3 regions of the Streptomyces sp. NBC_01261 genome follow, and region 2 is predicted to be linked to each of the others. Evidence: riboswitches for the same ligand, from Rfam matches in the RefSeq annotation. Region 2 holds a riboswitch; each other region holds the start of a gene.

What was found. A riboswitch is a leader RNA that binds a small molecule or an ion and turns the genes downstream of it on or off. The one in region 2 is predicted to bind ZMP and ZTP.
Region 1: it holds a riboswitch for ZMP and ZTP, as region 2 does, so the genes downstream of both, OG226_RS20690 (glycine hydroxymethyltransferase) here and OG226_RS12140 (phosphoribosylaminoimidazolecarboxamide formyltransferase) in region 2, are expected to answer to the same signal.
Region 3: it holds a riboswitch for ZMP and ZTP, as region 2 does, so the genes downstream of both, OG226_RS06395 (bifunctional 5,10-methylenetetrahydrofolate dehydrogenase/5,10-methenyltetrahydrofolate cyclohydrolase) here and OG226_RS12140 (phosphoribosylaminoimidazolecarboxamide formyltransferase) in region 2, are expected to answer to the same signal.

Annotation. Positions count from the first base shown of each region.
Region 1 covers NZ_CP108463.1:4,760,043-4,764,122, reverse strand. The annotation lists gene pdxR (MocR-like pyridoxine biosynthesis transcription factor PdxR) at 1-90, shown strand, start outside; gene OG226_RS20700 (hypothetical protein) at 533-1,378, opposite strand; gene rocD (ornithine--oxo-acid transaminase) at 1,481-2,698, opposite strand; ZMP/ZTP riboswitch at 2,790-2,879, shown strand; gene OG226_RS20690 (glycine hydroxymethyltransferase) at 2,911-4,080, shown strand, end outside.
Region 2 covers NZ_CP108463.1:2,803,677-2,807,756, forward strand. The annotation lists gene folP (dihydropteroate synthase) at 1-347, shown strand, start outside; gene OG226_RS12135 (NUDIX domain-containing protein) at 347-742, shown strand; ZMP/ZTP riboswitch at 1,006-1,094, shown strand; gene OG226_RS12140 (phosphoribosylaminoimidazolecarboxamide formyltransferase) at 1,125-2,279, shown strand; gene OG226_RS12145 (hypothetical protein) at 2,648-3,109, opposite strand; gene OG226_RS12150 (hypothetical protein) at 3,609-4,080, shown strand, end outside.
Region 3 covers NZ_CP108463.1:1,455,106-1,459,185, reverse strand. The annotation lists gene ctaD (aa3-type cytochrome oxidase subunit I) at 1-94, opposite strand, end outside; gene OG226_RS06405 (RNA polymerase sigma factor) at 200-721, shown strand; gene OG226_RS06400 (CU044_5270 family protein) at 809-1,708, shown strand; gene OG226_RS06395 (bifunctional 5,10-methylenetetrahydrofolate dehydrogenase/5,10-methenyltetrahydrofolate cyclohydrolase) at 1,709-2,557, opposite strand; ZMP/ZTP riboswitch at 2,579-2,663, opposite strand; gene OG226_RS06390 (nuclear transport factor 2 family protein) at 2,922-3,287, opposite strand; gene OG226_RS06385 (hypothetical protein) at 3,459-3,755, shown strand; gene OG226_RS06380 (ABC transporter ATP-binding protein) at 3,835-4,080, opposite strand, start outside.

The sequences.
Region 1 (4,080 bases), 2.0 Mb from region 2:
CCCCTGGACGCGCTGGTGGTGGGTTACGGCACGCCGCCGGATCATGCGTGGGCGGGGGCGGTGGAGGCGCTGTGCAGGGTGCTGCCGTGACCTAGTACTACAGCCGGATGCAGGTCAGGGCCGTTCTGGGAAGCCGGTCGGGCTGATGGAGTGTCAGTTTGTGGGGGTCTCGCACGGCGCTCACCTGGCAGGATGTCGGCGTGCCGCCTGTCGCCGCGCGTATCTTCGGTGACGGCCGTGGCGAAGTCCGGCTGTAGTACTAGGGCCTGTCCGGCGGATCCTGTCGCAGACGCGGGGTGTGGCACGCCCTCCCCACTGCCCTAAAGGCGTGGGGGACCCCCAGCGGCGTTGTCGTCGGTCGCCGACGTCCCCCGGCCTTCGGCCGGGAGGTGCCCCCACCGCGTCGACTCCCTCCTCCGCCTTGCAACTGCACGCACCAGGCCCCGCGCACCGGCGCCGATCAGGCACCGTAGTTTTCCTGCGACCTGATCCGCCGGACAGGCCCGAGGCCGCCGTTTCCGTGTGGCCAGGCCTACGCCGTTTCCACGGGAGCTTCGTCGGCTGCTTCCGCCGGCGCCTCACCAAAGCGCGCCAATGCCAACGCCCCCGCCACAGCCACCAGGAACCCCAGCACCGCCAGCCACTCCAACCCGTCCCGCGTACGGTCCCCGAGCCACACCACCCCCACCGCCGCCGGCCCGAGTGTCTCCCCGATCACCAACCCCGCCGTCGCCGTCGTCACAGACCCCCGCTGCAACGCCGTCGTCAGCAACAAGAACGCCGCACCCCCACCGACCAGCAGCGCGTACGTCGCCGGATTGCCGACCAGCGTCGCGGGGGAGAGCGAGTCGATCAACCGCACCGCCACCTCGACCACCCCGAACCCGAACCCCGCCCCCAGCCCCAGCGTCAACGCCCGCCCCCGCTCCGGCAGTCGCCCCCCGACCAGCCCGAGCAACAGCACCGCCACCGACGTCGCCAACATCGCCCACTTCAACGCCATGGACCCGTCCCGGTGCCCCTCCGCCCCGGACGCCAGCCCCAGCATGGCCAGCCCCGCGCACACCACGCCGACCGCCGCCCACTCCACCCCGCTGAGCCGAACTCCCAGCAGCCGCGCGGCCACCACCGCCGTCACCGCGAGGCTCGACGCTAGCGCCGCCCCGACCGCGTAGATGGGAAGCGACCGCAGCGCCACGATCTGGAACACGAACCCCAGACAGTCCAGCCCCAGACCCGCCAGATACCGCCACTGCCGCAGCGCCCGCAGCAGCAGCGCCGCGTCTCCACCCCCACCGGTCGTGGCCGCCCGCGCGGCGACCGCCTGCAACACCGTCGCCGTACCGAAGCAGACCGCCGCGCCGAGCGCGCACACCATTCCAAAGAGCACAAAGTGACTGTAGGGGAGGGGAGATCGCCACGGGCCTCCCGTGTGGGCCCTCTCACCGATCTCTGGAGATTCCCCGGACCGGCAACGGCCCTAGACCCCCAGCACCGCGCGGAGTTGGGCCAGTCCCCAGTCCAGGTCCTCCCGGCTGATCATCAGCGGCGGCGCGATCCGGATCGTCGACCCGCGGGTGTCCTTCACCAGGACGCCCCGGGCCATCAACCTCTCCGAGACCTCCCGGCCCGTCCCGACCGCCGGCGCGATGTCGACCCCTGCCCACAGACCCCGCCCGTGCACCGCCGTCACTCGCCCGGTGCCGGTCAACTCCCGCAATTCCCCGAGCAGATGCTCCCCCAGCTCCGCCGCCCGCGCCTGGTACTCGCCCGACCGCAGCATCGCGATCACCTCCAGCGCCACCGCACACGCCAGCGGATTCCCGCCGAACGTCGACCCGTGCTCCCCGGGCCGGAACACACCCAGCACCTCCGCACTCGACACCACCGCCGACACCGGCACCACCCCACCGCCCAGCGCCTTCCCGAGCACGTACATGTCGGGCACCACCCCCTCGTGCTCGCACGCGAACGTCCGCCCCGTCCGCCCGAGCCCCGACTGGATCTCATCCGCGACGAGGAGCACGTTCCGCTCCCGCGTCAACTCCCGTACCCCCGCCAGATATCCGGCCGGCGGCACCAGCACCCCCGCCTCCCCCTGGATCGGCTCCAGCAACACGGCCACCGTGTTCTCGCTGACCGCCGCCCGCATCGCGGTGAGATCCCCGTACGGCACGATCCCGAAGCCCGGCGTGTACGGCCCGAAGTCCGCCCGCGCCTCCGGGTCGGTCGAGAAGCTGACGACCGTCGTCGTACGCCCGTGGAAGTTGTTGCCCGCCACCACGATCTTCGCCCTCCCTTCGGGCACGCCCTTGACCCGGTACCCCCACTTCCGGGCCGTCTTCACCGCGGTCTCCACCGCCTCTGCACCCGTGTTCATCGGCAGCACCAGCTCCATGCCGCACAGCTCCGCCAACTGCTCGCAGAACGCGCCGAACCGGTCGTGGTGGAACGCCCGCGACGTCAACGTCACCCGCTCCAACTGCGCCTTCGCCGCCGCGATCAGCCGCGGGTTGCCGTGCCCGAAGTTCAGCGCCGAGTACCCGGCGAGCCAGTCCAGATACCGCCGTCCCCGCACGTCCGTCATCCACGCCCCGTCGGCGGTGGCGACGACCACCGGCAGCGGGTGGTAGTTGTGCGCGGTGTGCGCCTCGGCGGCGGCGATGAGGGCTTCCGTACTGGCTTCCGTACTGGTCACGGCGTCTCCCGGGGGTGAAGGTGCCCCTTTCCTATCCTCGCCCGCATGGTGGACGCGGGAGCCGCACCGTCCGGCACGCCCGGTAGGCTGACCGGCGGGCCGTGACTGGCGCGCTGGGATGGGACCGACCATCGGGGAGCGGCCCGAGCTGGAATGTGTGCCGTGCGCCTGGGCCGTACCGAGAACGCCGAACGCCACGTCCGGAGGTCCCCATGCCCGACAATTCCGCGCCCCCTTCCAACGAGTCCACCGCCTTCCGTGCCGCCCTCGATGTGATCCGCGCCGTCGAGCCGCGCGTCGCCGACGCCATCGGCCAGGAAGTCGCCGACCAGCGCGAGATGCTCAAGCTGATCGCCTCCGAGAACTACGCCTCCCCGGCCACCCTCTTGGCCATGGGCAACTGGTTCAGCGACAAGTACGCCGAGGGCACCATCGGCCGCCGCTTCTACGCCGGCTGCCGCAACGTCGACACCGTCGAGTCCCTTGCCGCCGAGCACGCCCGCGAACTCTTCGGCGCCCGCCACGCCTACGTCCAGCCGCACTCCGGCATCGACGCCAACCTCGTCGCCTTCTGGTCGATCCTCGCCGACCGCGTCGAGGTCCCGGCCCTCGCGAAGGCGGGCGTCCGCCAGGTCAACGACCTCTCCGACGCCGACTGGGCCGAACTCCGCCAGGCCTTCGGCAACCAGCGCATGCTCGGCATGTCCCTGGACGCCGGCGGCCACCTCACCCACGGCTTCCGCCCCAACATCTCCGGCAAGATGTTCGACCAGCGCTCCTACGGCACCGACCCCGTCACCGGCCTCATCGACTACGAGGCCCTGCGTGCCTCCGCCCGTGAGTTCAAGCCGCTGATCATCGTCGGCGGCTACTCCGCCTACCCGCGCCTGGTGAACTTCCGCATCATGCGCGAGATCGCCGACGAGGTCGGGGCGACCCTGATGGTGGACATGGCGCACTTCGCCGGCCTGGTCGCGGGCAAGGTGCTGACCGGCGACTTCGACCCGGTCCCGCACGCCCAGATCGTCACCACCACCACCCACAAGTCGCTGCGCGGCCCGCGCGGCGGCATGGTCCTGTGCGACGACTCCCTCAAGGACCAGGTCGACCGCGGCTGCCCGATGGTCCTCGGCGGCCCGCTCCCGCACGTCATGGCCGCCAAGGCCGTCGCCCTCGCCGAGGCCCGGCAGCCCTCCTTCCAGGACTACGCCCGGCGCATCGTCGACAACTCCCGTGCGCTGGCGGACGGGTTGATGCGCCGGGGCGCCGCCCTCGTCACCGGCGGCACCGACAACCACCTCAACCTGATCGACGTCGCCTCCTCCTACGGACTCACCGGCCGTCAGGCCGAGGCCGCCCTCCTCGACTCGGGCATCGTCACC
Region 2 (4,080 bases):
GGCTGGCCGCGCTGGAAGCGGCTGGCATCGGCCGGGAACGGCTGGTCATCGATCCAGGACTGGGCTACTTCCTGGGCACCGGCCCGGAACCGTCGCTGAGGGTGCTGGCACATCTTGAGCACTTGAAGGCCAGGTTCGACGTGCCGGTCCTGGTTTCTCCCTCCCGGAAGTCGTTTCTTCGGGCGCTCACCGGGAGCAGCCTTTCGGAGATCGGTCCGGCAACTCTGGCGGCGGAGCTGTACGCGGCCTGCCACGGGGCGGACTACATCCGCACCCACGACGTTGCCGCCATCCGGGATGCACTCACCGTCTTCAACGCTCTGGACGCGGCCAAGGCAGGTGCGTGATGGAGCAGCGAGAGGCGATCGTCGCCGTGGTGCGGCGGGGCGAGCGGGTGCTCGTCATCCAGCGGGGCCCGCTGGCCCGGCTGCCGGGGTACTGGGCTCCCCTCAGCGGCAAGCTGGAACCCGGTGAGACGCAGGAGGAAGCCGTGGTCCGGGAAGTGTACGAGGAGGTTGGCCTGCGGGTCTGCCCCGTGGCCAAGGTCTGGGAGTCGCAGACCGAGGACGGCGCTTTCTGCCTGCACTGGTGGACCGCCGAGGCAGAGGAAGGCGAGGTCGTGATGCATCCGAGCGAGGTGAGCGACGTGCGCTGGATCACGCCGCGAGAATTCTCCCGGCTTCAGCCCGTCTTCGCGGCCGACAACCGCGTGTTCTTCGACCGCGTGCTGCCGCAGCTCTGACGCCTCAAGTCGCCGTGTGGGCGGTCGGCAGGAGCCGTCGGCCGCCCACCTGCTCGACGTCCGGGGACCCGCACGCTCCGGTCTCCGGTCTCCAATGTCCAAACGCCCAGCTGCCAACTACCTCTGCCCGAAATGGCCAACTGTCCTTGAGCGCAGCCCGGTCACCAGCAGTCTTGCCGCCGCTCCTGGCCACGTGTGTCCTGCGCTGTCGGAGGCTGTTGCTTGCGAAAGATCAGCCTGGCGTTTCGCCTGCCGATAGAGTTGGGCCCGGCCGTGACTGGCGCGGGTGGACAACCACCGGGGAGCGGCCATGTCTGTTCCGATGTGAGCGTCGACCGCCTGGGCGTCTCCGTCAGCGATGTCCCGCTGAGGAGGCCATGACGTGAAGCTGCGCTACGGAATCAACCCGCAACAGGAAGCTGCGCATGCCGCACCCGTGATGCCAGGCAGGTGGCCGGTCCGGCTGGTGCACGGAGAGCCGTCGTTCATCAACATGCTCGACGCGCTGAACGGATGGCAGCTCGTACGCGAGGCTGGCCAGGCCCTGGGCAGGCCGGCAGCCGCTTCCTTCAAGCATGTCTCGCCTGCGGGTGCGGCCGTCTCCGGGGCCATTGATGAGGTCACCGCGGAGCTCTACGGCGTCGCTGGTCATGAGGTCGGCGCGCTGGCCAGTGCCTACTTGCGGGCCCGGGATGCCGATCCGAAATCCTCGTACGGCGACTTTGCCGCTGTCTCGCATCCGGTCGATGACGAGCTCGCCGAGCTGCTGGTCGGCATGGTCTGCGACGGCATCGTTGCTCCCGGGTATGCGCCGGGCACCGTCGAGCGGCTCAGCAGGAAGAAGAGCGGCCGTTTCCTGATCATGGAGGCGGACGACGGTTTCGTGTCTCCGCGCGAGGAAGCGCGGGAGGTCTTCGGCCTGCGTTTGGCCCAGCAGCATGACGAGGTGGAGCTGTCGGCCTCCCTCCTGCACGTCGCGGACGACGTGCTCCCGGAGACGGCCGTGGCGGACCTGCTGCTGGGGCTGGCAGTCCTGCGCTACACCCAGTCCAATTCCGTGTGCTACCTGCGGGGCGGCATGACGCTGGGAATCGGTGCCGGTCAGCAGTCCCGGGTCGACTGCACCCGTCTGGCCGGTGCCAAGGCCGACACCTGGTGGATCCGGCGCCACCCCAGCGTCCGCGCGCTTTCTTTCCGCCCCGGTATCCGGCGCCAGGACCGGATCAACTGGCAGATCCGCTTCATCGAAGGCGACCTCACGTCGGAGGAGACCCGGCGCCTGGCGGAGGCACTCTCGACACCGGCCGGGGAACTCACCGCGGACGAACGCGCTCAATGGATTCAACGCCTTGATCGGGTGGCTTTCGCCTCCGATGGCGCCCTGCCGTTTCGCGACAACGTCGATCACGCCCACCGCCATGGCGTTGAGTACATCGCGGAGCCAGGGGGATCCATCCGATCCGACGAGGTTGAGGAAGCCTGCCGCGTGCACGGGATCACGCTGGCACGCACTGGGCTGAGGCTGTTCCACCACTGACGGCCTTCTTCCGACCGCGAGGCATGCTCCCCGGTCCGGGCGGCGGCTGTCCCAACCGACCGGCCCTCCACCGTAAGAAGCACGCCTCCACGCAGCTCCGCGATGACGTCGAGGCCGCGGTGGCCAACTATCTCTGAGCAAAATGGCCAACTGCCTTTGAACACAACCCGGTCACCAGGGGCCTTGCCACCGCCTCTGTCCAACTACCGCTGAAGGTCACACCGGCCTCTGGGCCCCTGTGTGACTGAGCGTTGTAGTTGGTCAGTGAGCGCGATAGTTGGCCAACGAGCGCCGCGGTTGGCAGCTCCGACACTCAACTCAGGCCCCCGTCGCTCCAAGAGTCGAACGAAGCCACTGCCCGAGGCTCCTCATTCGTCGGCAGCCGCTCCCCCCACAGCAATCCGCTGTACAAGTTCGTCCAGCTGACCAGCGATGATCATCCTTCGGCGCTCCAGCAGACTCCTGTAGGCGGTCAGAGGTACGGGCTCGCCGTTCGATGCCGCGCGTGTCAGCGCGAAGCGGGCCTCTACCTCCAATGCCAGGTAGGCCCTGCGGCGTGCGTGAGCCGCTCGCTGATGCACCTCCGGCTTCAGGAAGGCGATAGCAGCGCTGAGTCCCGCGCTGACGAGCGCCAGCACGGCCGCCGGGATACGGGCATCTGCTGAAGAGAGCCCCGTCGCGCCCGAGATCCCAGCCAGCACAGCAGCCGGCAGTCCAAGCCCGGCATGGGTGAACCGCCAGAACTGCCGACGGAAGCGGTTCCTCCGGGCTTGTTCTTCGCACTCGGCCCGAAGATCCGCAACCTGACTCCCCACGACGTCGTCTGCCATGGAGCGAGCCTGCCACCTAGGACTCCTGCCTGGACGGTGCATCCCCGTTGTGATCGCCACTCCGCGGCCAACACTGACGCTCAGAGTGGCCATCTGAAGTGCTCAGTCGCGCCCTCTCCAGCCGCCCTGTGACACCGAGCCTTTCGACGAGGCGTGATGAATCGGGCCTTTACCGGCGATCTCCGGCCGGGCCAAAACGCGGATTCTGCGGACCCTCTCCCTCACGGCCCGAACACCCGGGCTCCGGTTCACCACTCCCCTTCGAGGTAGACGCCGTGATCGCCCACCTGCAGCGCACCAGCAACACCGCCGGCCTGCTCACATACCAGTACGGGCCGGGCGAACGCGGTCACCACACCAGCCCCCGGCTGATCGCGGGCGACGGTCACGGAGCCCCGATCGAACTGCTCGCCGAGCCCGAGTCGCTGCCCTTTCTGGCCCAGACCCTCGCCGGCCGGACCTCACCGACGCGCAGTGGGCCACCGTCGCCCGTCGCCTGGTGGCCGCCACCGGGATCGCCCCGGACGGCGATCCAGACGCCTGCCGGTGGATCGCCGTCCGCAACCAGTCCCGCCAGGTGCACGTCGTGGCCACCCTCGCCCGTGAGGACGGCAGCCTCCACAACGCCTACCGCGATGCCTTCCGTCTGCAGACCGAGTGCCACCAACTCGCCGCTGAACTGGGCCACTTGCCCACCGCTCCACACCCGATACCCCACGCCCAGGAGGCCCACGTGCCCGCCCCCTCCATCACGATCACCGCCGAGCCCAGCGGCAGCGTCTCGGCGAAGGGCGCCAGCGACGACCTCTCCGCCACGCTCCTCAAGCACGCCGGCTTCCAGCAGATCGAGGACTGGTACGGCCGACGCCACCGCCTTCCCACGACCACCCCGGCCGCTGACCGCGCCGCCATCGCCACCCACGCGGCCGAGATGCTCCGGGCCGGCCGCTACGGTGTCGACCTCGATCCCT
Region 3 (4,080 bases), 1.3 Mb from region 2:
TGCAGAAGAACCCGAACGCCGTGACCAGGTACAGCGTGCCGATCGTCTTGTGGTCCGTGGTCGTCAGCCACTTGATGCTCTTGAGGTCTCTCACGCCCCGCCTGTGTCCACGCGCCGCCCGCACGTCACACTCGACGGACGCGAGGAGAATCACGAAATCGGGTGTGACGATCGCCCCGGTGCCGGACACGAACGGAACATGAGCAACGACGAGAACTTCGCCGCTGCCTATCGCGAGCACTACTGGGCGGTCAGCCGCTATGTCGCGCGGCGACTGGACGGGCGGAGCAGCGAGGTCGAGGAAGTGGTGGCGGAGGTCTTCACCGTCGCCTGGCGCCGCCGTGCGGATCTGCCGCCGACCCCGTTGCCCTGGCTGTACGGCGTGGCCCGTAACTGCCTGGCCAACGCGGTGCGCGGGTACGGGCGGCGGCGTCGGCTCGTCGACCGGCTGGGCAACGACGAGAGCGCGCATGGGCGGCAGGTCGTGGCCGGGCCCGGTGCGGACGCGCCCGGCGGCTGGGTGCACGAGGCGTTGGCGCGGTTGTCTCCGGCTGATCGGGAGGTGCTGCGGTTGACGGCGTGGGAGGAACTGGGTGTGGAGGAGGTCGCCGTCGTTCTCGGGTGCGGGACGCGTGCTGCGGCCATGCGGTTGCATCGGGCGCGGCGGAGGTTGAGAGCGGAGATCGATCGGCTCGCGGTGCTTGGAGGGGCGGGGCGATGAACACGTGTTCCGCGGCGCCGTCGTGGCTGGTCGCGCAGTTCCCCGCGTCCCTTGAGGGCGCCACAGTCACCCTGAAGGAACATCGCCATGGCTGATGAACTCGAACTCCTGCGCAGCGCCAACCCGTTCACGAGCGACGGGTCCCCCTACGGCGACGGGCCGCTCGATCATCACGCCGAGCGTCGGCTCAACGGGCTGCTGCATGACCGGCGTTCACGGCGTCGCCGACTGCTGTGGAGCCTTGCGGCCACCGCTGCCGTAGCCGCGACCGTGCTCACTCTGGTGCTGGGCGGGCCGAGCAGTACCCCGGCGGTGGCGGCTCCCCGTGCTCTGGTCGTGCAGGCGCACTCCACGCCCGTGTCCCTGAAGCAGCTCGCCGCCCTCGCCGCGGCGGTCGCGGCCGACGGAACTCCCGCTCTGCGCAGGGGAACTCACGTGCAGTCGTGGAGTCTCGGCATGTCCGACGACAAGCCGCCGGTCACCATCCCCGAGGAACGCATCGTGCGCTGGAACGCGGACGCCAGTCACACGGAACGTGTCGTCGAGGACGGGCATGTCCTCAAGGAGACGACGTTTCCGCCGAGTTGGAGCGATGTCCCGCCCGATGCCCGGCCCCCGCACGACATGGCCGGACTGCGGGCGTACCTCCAGGAGACGGCGTACAGCAAGACGCCGTTGACCACCCCCGAACTTCTGTCGGCCGTGGGGGAGTTGCTGGACCACTGGACGCTCGGGGCGCGTGAGTCGGCCGGGTTGGCGCGGCTGCTCGCGGGGGCGGACGGGCTGCGGCCGGTGGGGGAGGTGACCGACCGCCTCGGGCGGCACGGGCAGGCGTACGTCTATCAGCGGTCCGCCACCCGCCTGATGCTGATCATGGACCCGGCCACCGGCGCCGTCCTCGGGATGGAGAGCACCTTCACGAAGGACCAGCCCGAGTACGGCGTCAAGGCCGGGGACGTCATGGACTACAGCGCGTGGACGCGTTGATCACACCCCGAGCTGCCGGGCCGCGGCGGTCACCGTCTGCTCCAGGAGCGTGGCGATCGTCATCGGGCCGACGCCGCCCGGCACCGGCGTGATCAACGAGGCGCGTTCGGCGGCGGATTCGAAGTCCACGTCGCCGACGTTGCCCGCGTTGTAGCCGGCGTCGACGACGACCGCGCCGGGCTTGATGTCCTCGCCGCGGATCAGCCGGGGGCGGCCCACGGCGGCGACCACGATGTCCGCCTCGCGGACCACCGCGGACAGGTCCCGGGTACGGGAGTGGCAGTAGGTGACCGTCGCGTCGCGGGCCAGGAGCAGCATGCCGGCCGGCTTGCCGAGGATCGCGCTGCGGCCGACCACGACGGCCCGCTTGCCGGACGGGTCGACGTCGTACTCGTCGAGCAGCCGGATGATGCCGCCGGGCGTGCAGGACACGAAGCCCGGCAGGCCGAAGCTCATCGTCGCGAACGACGCGAAGGTCACGCCGTCCACGTCCTTCTCCGCCGCGATCGCCTCGAACGCGGCCCGCTCGTCGATGTGTTCACCCATCGGGTGCTGGAGCAGGATGCCGTGTACGGCGGGGTCGGTGGAGAGCGCGTCGAGGGTGGCGACCAGGTCGGCGGTGGTCGTGGTGGCGGGGAGTTCCACGTGCCGGGACTCGATGCCGGCCTTGCGGCTGCGGTTCTGCTTCATCCGGACGTAGGTGACGGAGGCCGGGTCCGCGCCGACCAGGACCGTCGCCAGACAGGGCGCCGTACCGGTGCGCGCGGTGAGGTCGGCGGCCTTCTTCGCGGTGTCCTCGACGATGCGCCGGGCGAGCGCGGTGCCGTCCATGAGCCGTGCCTGAGACATGATCCACTCCTGAGCTGGTTGACCAATCGCCCAGGCGCACGGCATCGACTCCGCGTGGGCCGCTCCACGGTGGTGCTCCACCTCAGCGCCAGTCACGACCCACGAACAGCCTAACCGACAGGTCCACGGCCGTCAGGGCCCGCTCACCGACGCCGGACGCGGTGGGTCCGACCAGCAGGTGGTGGCGGAAGCGGTCGGGATCGTGCCGCTCGCAGCACCGACCCCAGCAGAGCGGCGGACGCTCGCAGGCCCGCTGCGGAAACCGGTGCTCGGCGTCGCGTCGCGGCGGAGCGGGCGGGTGCCGTGGTCGCCGAGAAGGTCCAGGTCAGACTGGTGTTGATCCGGACTCTCGGCACCATCCGCGCTAGCCGTCCCATGCCTGGATCATGGTCTGTCGGGTGATCTTGCCGTCCTGCAGCAGGAGCATCGACTCGGCGAGGACGCGGGCCCCGTCCGGGTACCGGCAGGACTCGCTGTAGGCGACCCGGTCCCCTTGTACGACGCACTCCTCCAGCTTGTGGGTCATGTCGCGGCTGTAGACGTCGGCGAGCATCGCGCCGATCTCGTCCCGGCCGTGCAGGACCTTGGGGTGACTGGGCTGGGTCTGGTGGTCGACGACGTGGATCTCGGCGTCGTCCGCGTAGAGCGACAGCAGTGTCGCCGCCGTGTGGTCCTCGATGCCCCGGCGCAGGGCTTCGGTGTCGAAGCCGGGGCGTGCCGCGGTGCCCATGGTGACCTCCTCGGAGGGCCGCGGCCCGAACGGGAGCGAGCCGCGGCGGGCCTCTCCTACGAGACTCCTCCGCCGCGCCGGGGTCGGCAAACCGGGCGGCGCGCTCCGCCTCACGGGTGAGCGGTGCCCGGTACCCGTGACCGCGTGGGGACCGGCCGCGTTGCTGAGGGCATGATCTCAACACGACGTATCGCCGCCGCCGTTGGTCTTGCCGTCGGGGTCACCGGCCTCGTCGCGCCGATGGCGAACGCCGCCGACGCGCCCGCCTTCAAGGACGGCAAGGTCAGCCCGGTCGCCCTGCTGGACTCGCTCGCGGTGAGTGAGATCCCCGCCGAGCACCAGGCGGAGATCCCGAAGGTCGCCAGTCAGCTTCAGGGCATGAACCACCTGAACGACCTCCAGCAGCTGCACCAGGTCACCGACATGGCCGCGCCGGTGACGGGACTCCTCCCCAGCATCGAGCCGTGAGCCCGCAGTACTGATCCCGCGGAGCACGCAGACCGTGAGGGCCGTCCGGAAACGGGCGGCCCTCAGCCGTTCCGCGAGGTCAGCCCGCCGTCGCCAGGAACTGTGTCGCCGCCAGTTCCGCGTAGAGCGGATCGGCGGTCACCAGTTCCCGGTGCGTGCCCACCGCGCGGACGCGGCCCGCGTCCATGACGACGATCCGGTCGGCCATCGTCACCGTGGACAGCCGGTGCGCCACGACCAGGACCGTCGTCGTACGGGCCACATCGGCGACGGTGTCGCGCAGGGCCGCCTCGTTCACCGCGTCGAGCTGCGAGGTCGCCTCGTC